2 linked regions of the Pyxidicoccus trucidator genome follow. The protein of the gene in region 1 binds, or shares a complex with, the protein of each later gene. Links are inferred from orthologs where the notes say so. Each region holds a gene or a part of one and is shown on either strand. Other genes may lie near its edges.

Region 1 (7,589 bases):
GACGAAACCCGCTGAAGCCCGCCTGCCTGCCCTCCTACCCGGGGGGCATGGCCGTCTCACCGGGAGGGGCGTGCCCGGAGCGGCGCCCTCCCGGGGGGGTACCGGGTGCGTAGCTTAAGGGTGTGAAAACGCCCAACCGCGCCACCCTCTTCGTAGCCCCCCTCTCCGCAGTGGTCCTGGCGCTGGGAGGGTTGCTGCTCCTGCCTGCCTTCAGCTCGGCAGGTGCCGTGGCCGCGGCGGTACCCGCGGCGAGTTCTCAGCCCTGCATCACCGACGATGGGGACGACCCCAAGGCCTGCGCCGAGCTCGTGGAGCTGGAGGTGCAGGACGTGGTGCCGCTGGTGGAGGCGCAGACGCACGCCGTCGTGCTGACGACGAAGGACCGCGACATCGTCCTGCCCGTCTTCGTGGACGAGGCCTCGGCGGTCTCCATCGCCTTCCGGCTGGCCGAACGCAGCCCGCCCCAGCCGCTCGCCCAGGACCTGCTGGACGACGTGGTGAAGGAGCTCGGTGGCAAAGTCACCGAGGTCCGCATCGATGACCTCCGCGACAACGTCTACTCCGGCCGCGTCTTCCTGGAGCAGGGCAAGCGCAAGATGACCCTGGACGCGCGCCCCTCGGACTCCATCGCCATGGCCCTCACCAGCCACGCCCGCATCCGCGTCACCCGCAAGGTGCTGACGCTGGCCGGCATCAGCCGCGACGAAATCGAGGGCATGCAGGGCGGCCCCGGCGTGGGTGGCAGCGGTGGCATGGACACGGAGGAGGGCGTGCCCCTGCCCCTGCCCGGCATGCCTGGCGCGCCCTCGCAGGGCCAGCCGCCGCCGCTCGACATGGACCTGGACTCGCTGCCGCCGGGCCACCCGCCCGTCACGCCCCAGGGAACGGGCAAGCAGATCGAGCTCTAGGCCGCCGGCCCCGGCTACCGGGCGCGAGGACAGGTGAAGATGCAAGAAAGCCCGGCCCCCCCTCCCAGGGAAGCCGGGCTTTCTTTCTCTCTGACGTCGAGAGCACAAAAGAAGACGCGAGGGCCCGCCGGTGTGGCGGGCGCCTCGCGTCGAGGCGGAAGGATTGTCCCGTGAGCGAGAGACTGTCAAGCCGCCCTCCCGGACGCCTAGGATGCCCGCGCATATGCGCAAGGCGAAGATCATCTGCACCCTCGGGCCCGCGTCGGACACACCGGAAGTCATCGAGGGCCTCATCCGCGCCGGCATGAACGTGGCGCGGCTGAACTTCTCCCACGGTACGCACGAGGAGCACCGCCAGCGGGTGGCCATCATCCGCAAGGTGGCGAAGCGCCTGGGCACGCCGGTGGCCATCCTCCAGGACGTCCAGGGGCCGAAGATCCGCCTGGGTAGGTTCGACGGCGGGCAGCTCACCGTGAAGCCCGGTCAGACGGTGACGGTGACGACGCGCGCGGTGCTGGGCCAGGGCTCGGTCATCCCCACGCCCATCAAGTCGCTGGTGAAGGACGTGGTGCGCGGGGACGACATCCTCCTGGACGACGGCCGGGTGCGGCTGCGGGTGATGAAGGTGCAGGGGCCGGATGTCACCTGCCGCGTGGAGGTCGGCGGGCTGCTGAAGGACAAGAAGGGGCTGAACCTGCCGGGCTCGCCCATGTCCGTGCCCACGATTACCCGCAAGGACATCGACGACCTGGCCTTCGGGCAGGAGGTCGGCGTGGACTACGTGGCGCTGTCCTTCGTGCGCTCCGCGGCCGACATCCACAAGGCGCGCGAGCTGGTGAAGAAGAACAAGACGCCCCTCATCGCGAAGATTGAAAAGCCCCAGGCCGTGGACGCGCTGGAGTCCATCGCCGAGGCGGCGGACGGCATCATGGTGGCGCGCGGCGACCTGGGGGTGGAGATGCCGCTCGAGCAGCTCCCCGCCATCCAGAAGCGCATGGTGCGCGAGGTGAACCGCCGGGGCGGCCTGGTCATCGTCGCCACGGAGATGCTGGAGAGCATGGTGAGCAACCCGCGCCCCACCCGCGCCGAGGTGTCGGACGTGGCCAACGCCATCCTCGACGGGGCGGACGCGGTGATGCTGTCAGGCGAGACGGCGGCGGGGCGCTACCCCATCGAGGCCGCGGCCACCATGGCGCGCATCGTCGAGGAGACGGAGCGGGGCGTGGTGCGGCACCAGCACCACTCGCCCTTCGAGCGCTCGGAGGACATGGGGACGGGCGTGGCGGCGGCGGCGGTGGCGGCGGCCACGCAGCTCAACGTCGACACGATTGTGGCCTACACGGAGAGCGGGCACACCGCGCGCCTCATCTCCGAGTTCCGGCCCAACGCGCGCATCATCGCCCTCACGCCGAGCGCGGACACGGTGAACCGGATGGCGCTCTACTGGGGCGTGACGGGGCACCAGGTGGGCCGGGTGACGTCCACGGACGGCATGCTCAAGCAGGTGCGCAAGCTGTGCCGCGATGAGGGCCTCTGCAAGACAGGCACGCTCGTGGTGGTGGTGGCCGGCGTCCCGCTCAACGTGCCTGGCAACACCAACCTCATGAGCATCCACCGGGTCTGAGCGGCGGGCGCCCTGCCCTTCCCCGGGCCCGCGAGTCGACGCGGGCCGGGGCAGGGAGACTCAGAGCACCTTCTGCTCGAAGTCGTAGATCTTCTCCACGGGGAGCTGGCGGTAGCGCTCCACGTTGAGGGCGCGGCGGGCACACTCCCAGACGAGCTCGTTGGGGGTGCGTGCCGGCTCCTTCTTCTTGCGGCGCTTCACCTCGGCCTTGATGGGCTTCACGGCCACGCGCGGGTGGTAGCAGAAGGCGGAGGAGAACAGCAGGTGCCCGCCGAAGGGGAGGAGGCGGGCCTCGATGATGTCCCCCGTCTCCAGGCCGGCGATGTGGCGGCGCTCCGTCACGTCGAAGTCCTTGCCGGAGTACAGCTCGCGCAGGCGGACCTCGCCCTTGCCCAGCTTGCGGACCTCGAAGAGGCCGTGGACCGTCTCCGTGAAGCTGCGGAAGGCGTTGGCCTCCTCGGGCGGAGCGTTGGCCAGGCGCTGCTCGTACAGCTCCGCGGCCGGCGTCTTGCCGGTGAGCGGAGAGACGCGGTCATAGAGGTAGTAGTCGAGGAAGGACGCCATCCTCAACTCGAAGAGCTTGTCGTCCTCGAACACCTCTCCCGTCAGGCGGAAGTAGTCCGCCTTGGCGGCGAGGAGGTCCTCCTTGCGAGGCTCCGCGCTGCCGAAGGCGATGAGCTGATCCAGATACGGCTGATACGAAAGCGGTGACAGCGGCGAGTCCATAGGGCGGTCTGCCATCCTACTCCGCCATCAGCTTCGCGAACCGGCCGAAGAGATAGCGCGCGTCATGCGGGCCGGGCGAGGCCTCGGGGTGGTACTGCACGCTGAAGGCCCGAGCGTCCGGGACGGCCAGGCCCTCCACCGTGCCATCATTCAGGTTGATGTGCGTGACGACGGCCAGGCCCTTGAGGCTGGCGTCGTCCACGGCGAAGCCGTGATTCTGTGCGGTGATCTCCACCTTGCCCGTCGTCAAATCCTTCACGGGCTGGTTTCCGCCGCGGTGGCCGAACTTCATCTTGTACGTCCGGCCGCCCAGGGCCAGGGCCATGATCTGGTGGCCGAGGCAGATACCGAACACCGGCACCTTGCCCAGCAGCGCCGCCACGGTGCGGTCCGCGCCCTTCACGGCGGCCGGGTCCCCGGGGCCGTTGGCCAGGAAGACGCCGTGCGGCTTGCGCGCCAGCACCTCGTCCGCCGTGGTGGTGGAGGGCACCACCGTCACCCGGCAGCCCTGGTCCACCAGGAAGTGGAGCATCGACTTCTTCAGGCCGTAGTCGTACGCCACCACGTCGAAGTGGAGCTTCGCCTCGGGCTGCTTCTCACCCACGCCGGTGAACACGTCCGGCGACGGCGTGGTGAAGGTGTACGGCGCCTTCGTGGACACGCCGGTGGCCAGGTCCAGCCCCTCCATGCCGCGCGCCGTCTTCGCGCGCTCCACCAGGGCGGCGGGGGACAGCCCCTCGCTGGAGATGACGCCCATCTGCGCGCCGTGCGTGCGCAGGTGGCGCACGAGGCGGCGGGTGTCCAGGCCCTCGATGCCGGCGACGCCGTTGCGCTTGAGGTACGCGTCCAGGGACTCCTTCGCGCGCCAGTTGGACGGCTGCTCCGTCAGCGCGCGGACCACCATGCCCACCGCGTGGACCTTGGAGCCCTCTTCGTCCTCCGGGTTGGCGCCGACATTGCCCATCTCCGGGTACGCCATGGTGACGATCTGCCCGACGTACGAAGGGTCCGTGAGGACCTCCTGGTAGCCGTACATGGTCGTGTTGAAGACCACCTCGCCCACCATCTCGCCGACCGCGCCAAAGGCCCGGCCCTCGAAGGTGGTGCCATCCGCCAGCGCGAGCACTGCCTTCTTCGTCATCACCGCGACTCCTTGCCCGGGCCAACCTGGCCGTTCTCGAACACCTTGCGACCGCCGACCCACGTCTGCACCACGCGTCCCTTCTGCTTGCGCCCGTGGAAGGGGGTATTCCGGCTGCGGGAATAGAACCGGTGGGCGTCCACCGTCCACTCCTCCGTGGGGTCCACCACCGTGACGTCCGCCGGGGCCCCGGGGGCCAGGTGACCGCCCGGCAGGCTGAACGCCTGGGCCGGCCCGTGCGTCAGCAGCTCCACCGCCCGCGTCGCGGTGAGCACGCCCGCGTGGACCAGCTCCAGCGTCAGCCCCAGGGCCGTCTCCAGCCCGACGATGCCGTTGATGCCCTTCTCGAACTCCACCAGCTTGTCCAGCACGCCATGCGGCGCGTGGTCCGTGGCGATGGCCTCCACCGTGCCGTCGGCAATCGCCTCGCGCAGGGCCTGGACATCCCGGTCCGAGCGCAGCGGGGGCGCCATCTTCGCGTGGGTGTCGTAGTCCCCCACCGCCCGGTCATCCAGGATGAGGTGGTGCGGCGTCACCTCCGACGTGACGCGCAGGCCGCGGCGCTTCGCCTCGCGGATGAGGCGCACGCTGCCCTCGCAGGACACGTGGGCCAGGTGCAGCCGGGCGCCCGTCTCCTCCAGCAGCACCAAGTCGCGCGCCACCATGGCCACCTCCGCCGAGGCGGGGATGCCGCGCAGGCCCAGTCGGGTGGACGTGGCACCCTCGTGCATGGCGCCGCCGGCGGACAGCGTCAGGTCCTCCTCGTGGACCATGATGGGGACGCCGAACTGGGTGGAGTACTGGAGCGCGCGCCGCATCAGCGCCGCGTTCATGACGGGGCGCCCGTCGTCGGTGATGGCCACGCAGCCGGCGGACACCAGCTCGCCCATCTCCGCCATCTCCTCGCCCTTGAGGCCCTTGGTAATGGCCCCGGCGGGGTACACGTGGCAGAGGTTCGCCGCGCGGGCGCGGGACAGCACCAGCTCCGTCACCATGCCGTTGTCGTTGACGACCTTGGTGTTGGGCATGGCCACCACGGCGGTGAAGCCGCCCGCCACCGCGGCGCGGCAGCCCGTGAGGACGGTCTCCTTCCCCTCCTCGCCCGGCTCGCGCAGGTGCACGTGCAGGTCGATGAAGCCCGGCACCACCCACTTGCCGTTGGCGTCGACCACCTCGGCGCTGGCGGGCACTGGCAGCGGAGCCTCGGAGACCTCCACCACCTTGCCGTCGCGCACCAGCACGTCGCGCACGCCGTCCACACCGTTGCGCGGGTCGATGACGCGGCCCCGCCGGAAGAGCACCGTGGAGCTCATGACGCGCATACCTCCAGGATGGCCCGCCGCACGGCCACGCCGTTGGACACCTGCTCCAGGATGACGCTGCGGGCGCCGTCCGCCACCGACGGAGCAATCTCCACGCCGCGGTTGATGGGGCCCGGGTGCATCACCACCGCGCCCTCCTTCATCCGCTCCTCGCGGGCCGCGTTGAGGCCGAACAGGCGCGAGTACTCACGCGTGGACGGCAGGAAGTTCTCGCTCATCCGCTCCAGTTGCAGGCGCAGGCACATGACTGCGTCCGCCTGCGGCAGCGCCGAGTCCAGGCTGTGTGTCACCTCCGCGCCCATCGCCTCCAGCCCTGGCGGCATCAGCGTGGGCGGGCCGCAGAGCACGACGCGTGCACCCAGCGCCCGGAGGCAGAGCAGGTTCGAGCGCGCCACGCGACTGTGCATGATGTCGCCGAGGATGAGCACCGTGCGCCCGTCCAGCGAGCCCCACCGCTGACGCAGCGTGAAGGCGTCCAGCAGTGCCTGCGAGGGGTGCTCGTGGGTGCCGTCACCGGCGTTGATGATGGCGCAGCGCACGTGCTTCGCCACCAGGTGCGGCGCGCCCGAGGACCTGTGCCGCATGACGATGACCGTCGGCCCCGTCGCCTCGATGTTGCGCGCGGTGTCCAGCAGCGTCTCGCCCTTGGAGACGGAGGAGCCCGTCTGGGTCCAGTTCATCACGCTCGCGCCCAGGCCCTTGGCGGCCATGTGGAACGAGGTGCGCGTCCGGGTGGAGTCCTCGAAGAAGAGGTTCGCCACCACCTTGCCACGCAGGATGTTCGTGGCGTCCGGTCTGCCGGGCAGGTGCGCCTGGGCTCTGTCGAGCAGGGCTTCCAGCTCGTCCCGGCGCCAGCCTTCGATTCCAAGGAGGTGTCTCATGGCCGGGGGCGCCGCGTACCCCGCGCCGCACGGCGCGTCAAGCACCGTGCGTGGAACGCCGGGTCGCCTGACTTCCGGGTGTGCGTCAGCGGACCGGCAGGCCGGTCGCTTCCGGGGGTGTGCTTCAGCGGACCGGCTCGAAGAAGCGGTCCACCCGCAGGCCGGTGCCGCCGAAGAGGCCGTGCAGCAGGCCCTCGTAGCCCAGCGACAGCCACACCACCATGGCCTTGCCCTTGATGTGGCCGTACGGCACGTACTCCGCCTTGCCCCGGCCGGTGACGCCCAGGCCATGGCGGCTGTCCGCGCTGTTGTCCCGGTTGTCGCCCATGACGAAGACGTGCCCCGGGGGGACCTCGTAGGGGCCCTCGCGAGCGGGCATGTGGGCCAGCGTCTGCAGCGCCGCGTGCGTCACCCCGGACAGGTCCTCCTCGAACAGCGCCTCGGACTGGTCGTACCAGCGGCCGTCGTCGGTGATGTTGTGGACGACGTAGTCGGTGGAGATGACCTTGCGCGTCTGCGGCTTGCCGTTGATGTGGATGACGCCGTCGAGCACCTCCACGGTGTCACCGGGCAGCCCCACCACGCGCTTGATGTAGTCCTTGGACTCGTCCACCGGGTTGTTGAAGACGATGACGTCTCCGCGCTCCGGCTTCCGGACGATGACGAACGGCACCACGTTGGCGAACGGGACGCGCACCCCGTAGATGAACTTGTTGACGAAGACCTGGTCGCCAATCTGCAGCGTGGGGAGCATGGAGCCGGACGGAATCCGGTACGGCTCCACGATGAAGGTGCGGATGACCAGGGCGATGAGCAGCGCCTTGCCGAAGCCGCCCACGAAGTCCATGGCGGACTGCTTGCGGAACGGGCCCAGGTGCTTCGCGGTCAGCTCCTCCAGCCCCTTGAGCTCCTCGCGCATCCTGTCGGCGTTGCCGTCGATGGACGCCGTCTCCACGCGCAGCGCCTGCTCGGTGATGCGCTCGGGCA
Region 2 (3,858 bases), on another replicon or contig:
CGGTGCGACCGGTGCGCTGCTCCGCTGCCTGGGCGGCGGCGCGGCGGGTGCCGGTGTCGGTGTCGCGGGAGCAGGCGCCGCGGGCTCGGGAGTCGCTGTCGCGGGAGCGGGCGCCGCGGGCTCGGGAGTTGCCGCCGCGGGAGCGGGCGACTCGGGCGCGGGCGTTGGAGCGGCCTCGGCGGCCTCGGGCGTCGTGGGAGCGGCGGGGGCCTGGGCGAGGGCAGGGGACGCGAGGGAGAAAATCAGGGCCAGGGACCAGCGGCGCATGGAACCTCCGAAAGGGGGCGGAGCGTAGCAGAGGCTCGCGCATGGGGCCCGGGCTCCGTGCGAGCGGACAGCCCCGAATACAGTCCGTGCATGTCGCGGCGGAGGTTGGTATGGGGGCCCCCCGATGCCCAAGCGTACCGATATCCGCAAGGTTCTGGTGATTGGCTCGGGCCCGATTGTCATCGGGCAGGCCGTCGAGTTCGACTACTCCGGTACTCAAGCCATCAAGGCACTCCGGGACGAAGGCGTGGAGGTGGTGCTGCTCAACAGCAACCCCGCCACGGTGATGACGGATCCCGAGTTCGCCCACCGCACGTACATCGAACCCATCACCGTCGATGCGGCGGAGCGCATCCTCGCCGCCGAGCGTCCGGACTCGCTGCTGCCGACGATGGGCGGCCAGACGGCGCTCAACCTCGCCAAGGCGCTGGCGGAGCAGGGCATCCTGGAGAAGTACGGCGTGCGCCTGATTGGCGCCTCGCTGGAGGCCATCAACAAGGCCGAGGACCGGCAGCTCTTCAAGGCGGCCATGCAGAAGATCGGCGTGGCGCTGCCCAAGAGCGGCTACGCGACGACGCTGGACCAGGCCATGGCGCTGGTGGAGGAGATTGGCTTCCCCTCCATCATCCGCCCCTCCTTCACGCTGGGCGGCACCGGTGGCGGCATTGCCTACAACCGCGACGAGTTCGAGGCCATCTGCCGCTCGGGCCTGAAGGCCAGCCCCACCTCCACCATCCTGGTGGAGGAGAGCGTGCTGGGCTGGAAGGAATACGAGCTGGAAGTGGTCCGCGACTCGGCGGACAACGTCATCATCGTCTGCTCCATCGAGAACCTGGACCCCATGGGGGTGCACACGGGTGACTCCATCACCGTGGCGCCCGCGCAGACGCTGACGGACCGCGAGTACCAGCGGATGCGGCAGGCGTCGCTGGCCATCATCCGGGAGATTGGCGTCGACACGGGTGGCTCCAACATCCAGTTCGGCATCCACCCCAAGGACGGCCGCATGGTCGTCATCGAGATGAACCCGCGCGTGTCGCGCTCCAGCGCGCTGGCGTCGAAGGCCACGGGCTACCCCATCGCCAAGGTCGCCGCGAAGCTGGCGCTGGGCTACACGCTGGACGAGCTGCGCAACGACATCACCCGGGACACGCCGGCCTCCTTCGAGCCGACGCTGGACTACGTGGTGGTGAAGATTCCGCGCTTCAACTTCGAGAAGTTCCCGCACGCGGACCGGACGCTGACCACGAGCATGCGCTCGGTGGGCGAGGTGATGGCCATTGGCCGCACCTTCCCCGAGGCCTACATGAAGGCGCTGCGCTCCATGGAGCTGGGCCGCGTGGGCCTGGAGTCGCCGGACCTGCCCGACGAGAAGGAAGAGCGGGAGAAGGTGCTGCGCGAGGCCCTGCGGGTGCCGCGCCCGGAGCGCCCGTGGTTCGTGGCGCAGGCGTTCCGCGAGGGCATGACGGTGGAGGCGGTGAACGCGCTGTCCCACATCGACCCGTGGTTCCTGCGCTACATCGAGATGCTGGTGCGCGAGGGACAGACCCTCCAGGAGTACGGCCGGCTGGACCAGCTCCCGGACGACGTGCTTCGGCAGGCGAAGGCGCACGGCTTCTCCGACAAGTACCTGGGCAAGCTGCTCGGCTACCCGGAGGAGGAGGTTCGCGCGCACCGCCACTCGCGCAACATCCGTCCCGTCTTCAAGCGGGTGGACACCTGCGCCGCGGAGTTCGAGGCGTACACGCCCTACCTGTACTCCACCTACGAGGAGGAGGACGAGGCGCCGCCCACGGACCGGCAGAAGGTGCTCATCCTCGGCAGCGGCCCCATCCGCATCGGCCAGGGCATCGAGTTCGACTACGCGTGCGTGCACGCGGCCTTCGCGCTGCGCGAGGCCGGGTACGAGACGGTGATGGTCAACTGCAACCCGGAGACGGTGTCCACGGACTACGACACGTCCGACCGCCTCTACTTCGAGCCGCTGACGATTGAGGACGTGCTCGAGGTGTCCCAGCGCGAGAAGCCGGTGGGCGCGATTGTCCAGTTCGGTGGGCAGACGCCGCTGCGCCTGTCGGTGCCGCTGGAGAAGGCGGGCCTGCCGATTCTGGGCACGTCGCCGGACGCCATCGACCGGGCGGAGGACCGCGAGCGGTTCTCGAAGCTCATCGAGAAGCTGGGGCTGACGCAGCCGGAGAACGGGGTGGCGCGCAGCCACGCCGAGGCCTTCAAGGTGGCGGAGCGCATCGGCTACCCGGTGATGGTGCGGCCCTCGTACGTGCTGGGCGGCCGGGCGATGGAGACGGTGTACGACCAGGCCAGCCTGGAGCGGTACATGCGCGAGGCGGTGAGCGCGTCGCCGGAGCACCCGGTGCTCATCGACCGCTTCCTGAAGGACGCCATCGAGGTGGACCTGGACCTGGTCGCGGACCGGACCGGGGCGACGATGATTGGCGGGGTGCTGGAGCACATCCAGGAGGCCGGGGTGCACTCGGGTGACGCGGCGGCGACGCTGCCGCCGCACTCGCTGTCGCCGGACCTGGTGGAGCGGATGAAGGACCAGGCCATCGCCCTCGCGCGCGAGCTGGGCGTGGTGGGGCTGATGAACGTGCAGTTCGCCATCCAGGGGAAGACCATCTACATCCTGGAAGTGAATCCGCGCGCGAGCCGGACGGTGCCGTTCATCTCCAAGGCCACGGGCGTGGCGATGGCGAAGATCGCCGCGCTGTGCATGGTGGGCAAGACGCTGAAGGAGCTGGGCGCGACGCACGAGCCCGAGTTCAAGCACGTGGCGGTGAAGGAGAGCGTGTTCCCCTTCGCGCGCTTCGCGGGCGTGGACGTCATCCTCGGGCCGGAGATGAAGTCGACGGGCGAGGTGATGGGGCTGTCGGACGACTACGCGTCGGCCTTCGCCAAGAGCCAGCTCGCCGCCGGGGTGCGCCTGCCGAAGAGCGGCAAGGTGTTCATCTCGGTGAAGGACGACGACAAGCCGGCGGTGGTGGACCTGGCGCGGCGGCTGCGGAGCATGGGCTTCTCGCTCATCGTCACCGCCGGCACGCTGGCGTACCTGGCGACGAAGGGAATCGACGCGCAGGTGGTGCAGAAGGTGAAGGAGGGCCGGCCGAACATCGTCGACAAGATTGTCGACGGGGAAATCGTGCTGGTCATCAACACCACCTTCGGCAAGCAGGAGATCTCCGACAGCTTCTCCATCCGCCGCGAGGCGCTGATGCACTCGGTGCCGTACTACACGACGGTGCAGGCGGCGCGCATGGCGGTGGGCGCGCTGGAGGCGCTCAAGCGCGCGGACCTGTCCGTGAAGCCGCTCCAGGAGTACCTGGGCATCACCGGCGGCAAGCCGACGGGCGCGGGCAAGGGTGGCAAGCGGTAGCGGCCTTCACCCGGTGAAGTGACGCGCGCGGCCCTGCTCCTCCTGGGAGTGGGGCCGCATGCGTTTGGGGCGGCTCAGGCGGCGACGAAGTTCTTCCACTGCCGCATGTAGGTGATGAAATTCTCGGAGAGGCCCTCGCCCCGGAGCGTCTCGGGAGCGACGGGGGGCCGCTGGATGTCGCCACCGCGGCGGATGCGCTC

What was found.
Region 2: the proteins of carA (region 1) and carB are in contact, whole or in part, in a solved structure (PDB 1KEE), measured with the Escherichia coli proteins. The link is inferred for Pyxidicoccus trucidator from one-to-one orthologs.

Annotation. Positions count from the first base shown.
Region 1 is NZ_JAAIXZ010000024.1:139,815-147,403, forward strand. The notes cover bases 2,338-5,336. They hold carA (glutamine-hydrolyzing carbamoyl-phosphate synthase small subunit), read right to left. Parts: upstream 4,400-5,336; coding sequence 3,275-4,399; downstream 2,338-3,274. Other genes in these bases: pyk (pyruvate kinase), read left to right, coding at 2,338-2,532; G4D85_RS42800 (DUF7986 domain-containing protein), read right to left, coding at 2,593-3,258; G4D85_RS42810 (dihydroorotase), read right to left, coding at 4,399-5,336. In the rest of the region: G4D85_RS42785 (hypothetical protein), read left to right, coding at 1-15; G4D85_RS42790 (bifunctional nuclease family protein), read left to right, coding at 123-908; more of pyk, read left to right, coding at 1,132-2,337; more of G4D85_RS42810, read right to left, coding at 5,337-5,712; G4D85_RS42815 (aspartate carbamoyltransferase catalytic subunit), read right to left, coding at 5,709-6,602; lepB (signal peptidase I), read right to left, coding at 6,727-7,589. UniProt on the Escherichia coli protein: Small subunit of the glutamine-dependent carbamoyl phosphate synthetase (CPSase).
Region 2 is NZ_JAAIXZ010000031.1:86,468-90,325, forward strand. It holds carB (carbamoyl-phosphate synthase large subunit), read left to right. Parts: upstream 1-391; coding sequence 392-3,658; downstream 3,659-3,858. Other genes in the region: G4D85_RS46400 (hypothetical protein), read right to left, coding at 1-267; G4D85_RS46410 (NADH:flavin oxidoreductase), read right to left, coding at 3,733-3,858. UniProt on the Escherichia coli protein: Large subunit of the glutamine-dependent carbamoyl phosphate synthetase (CPSase).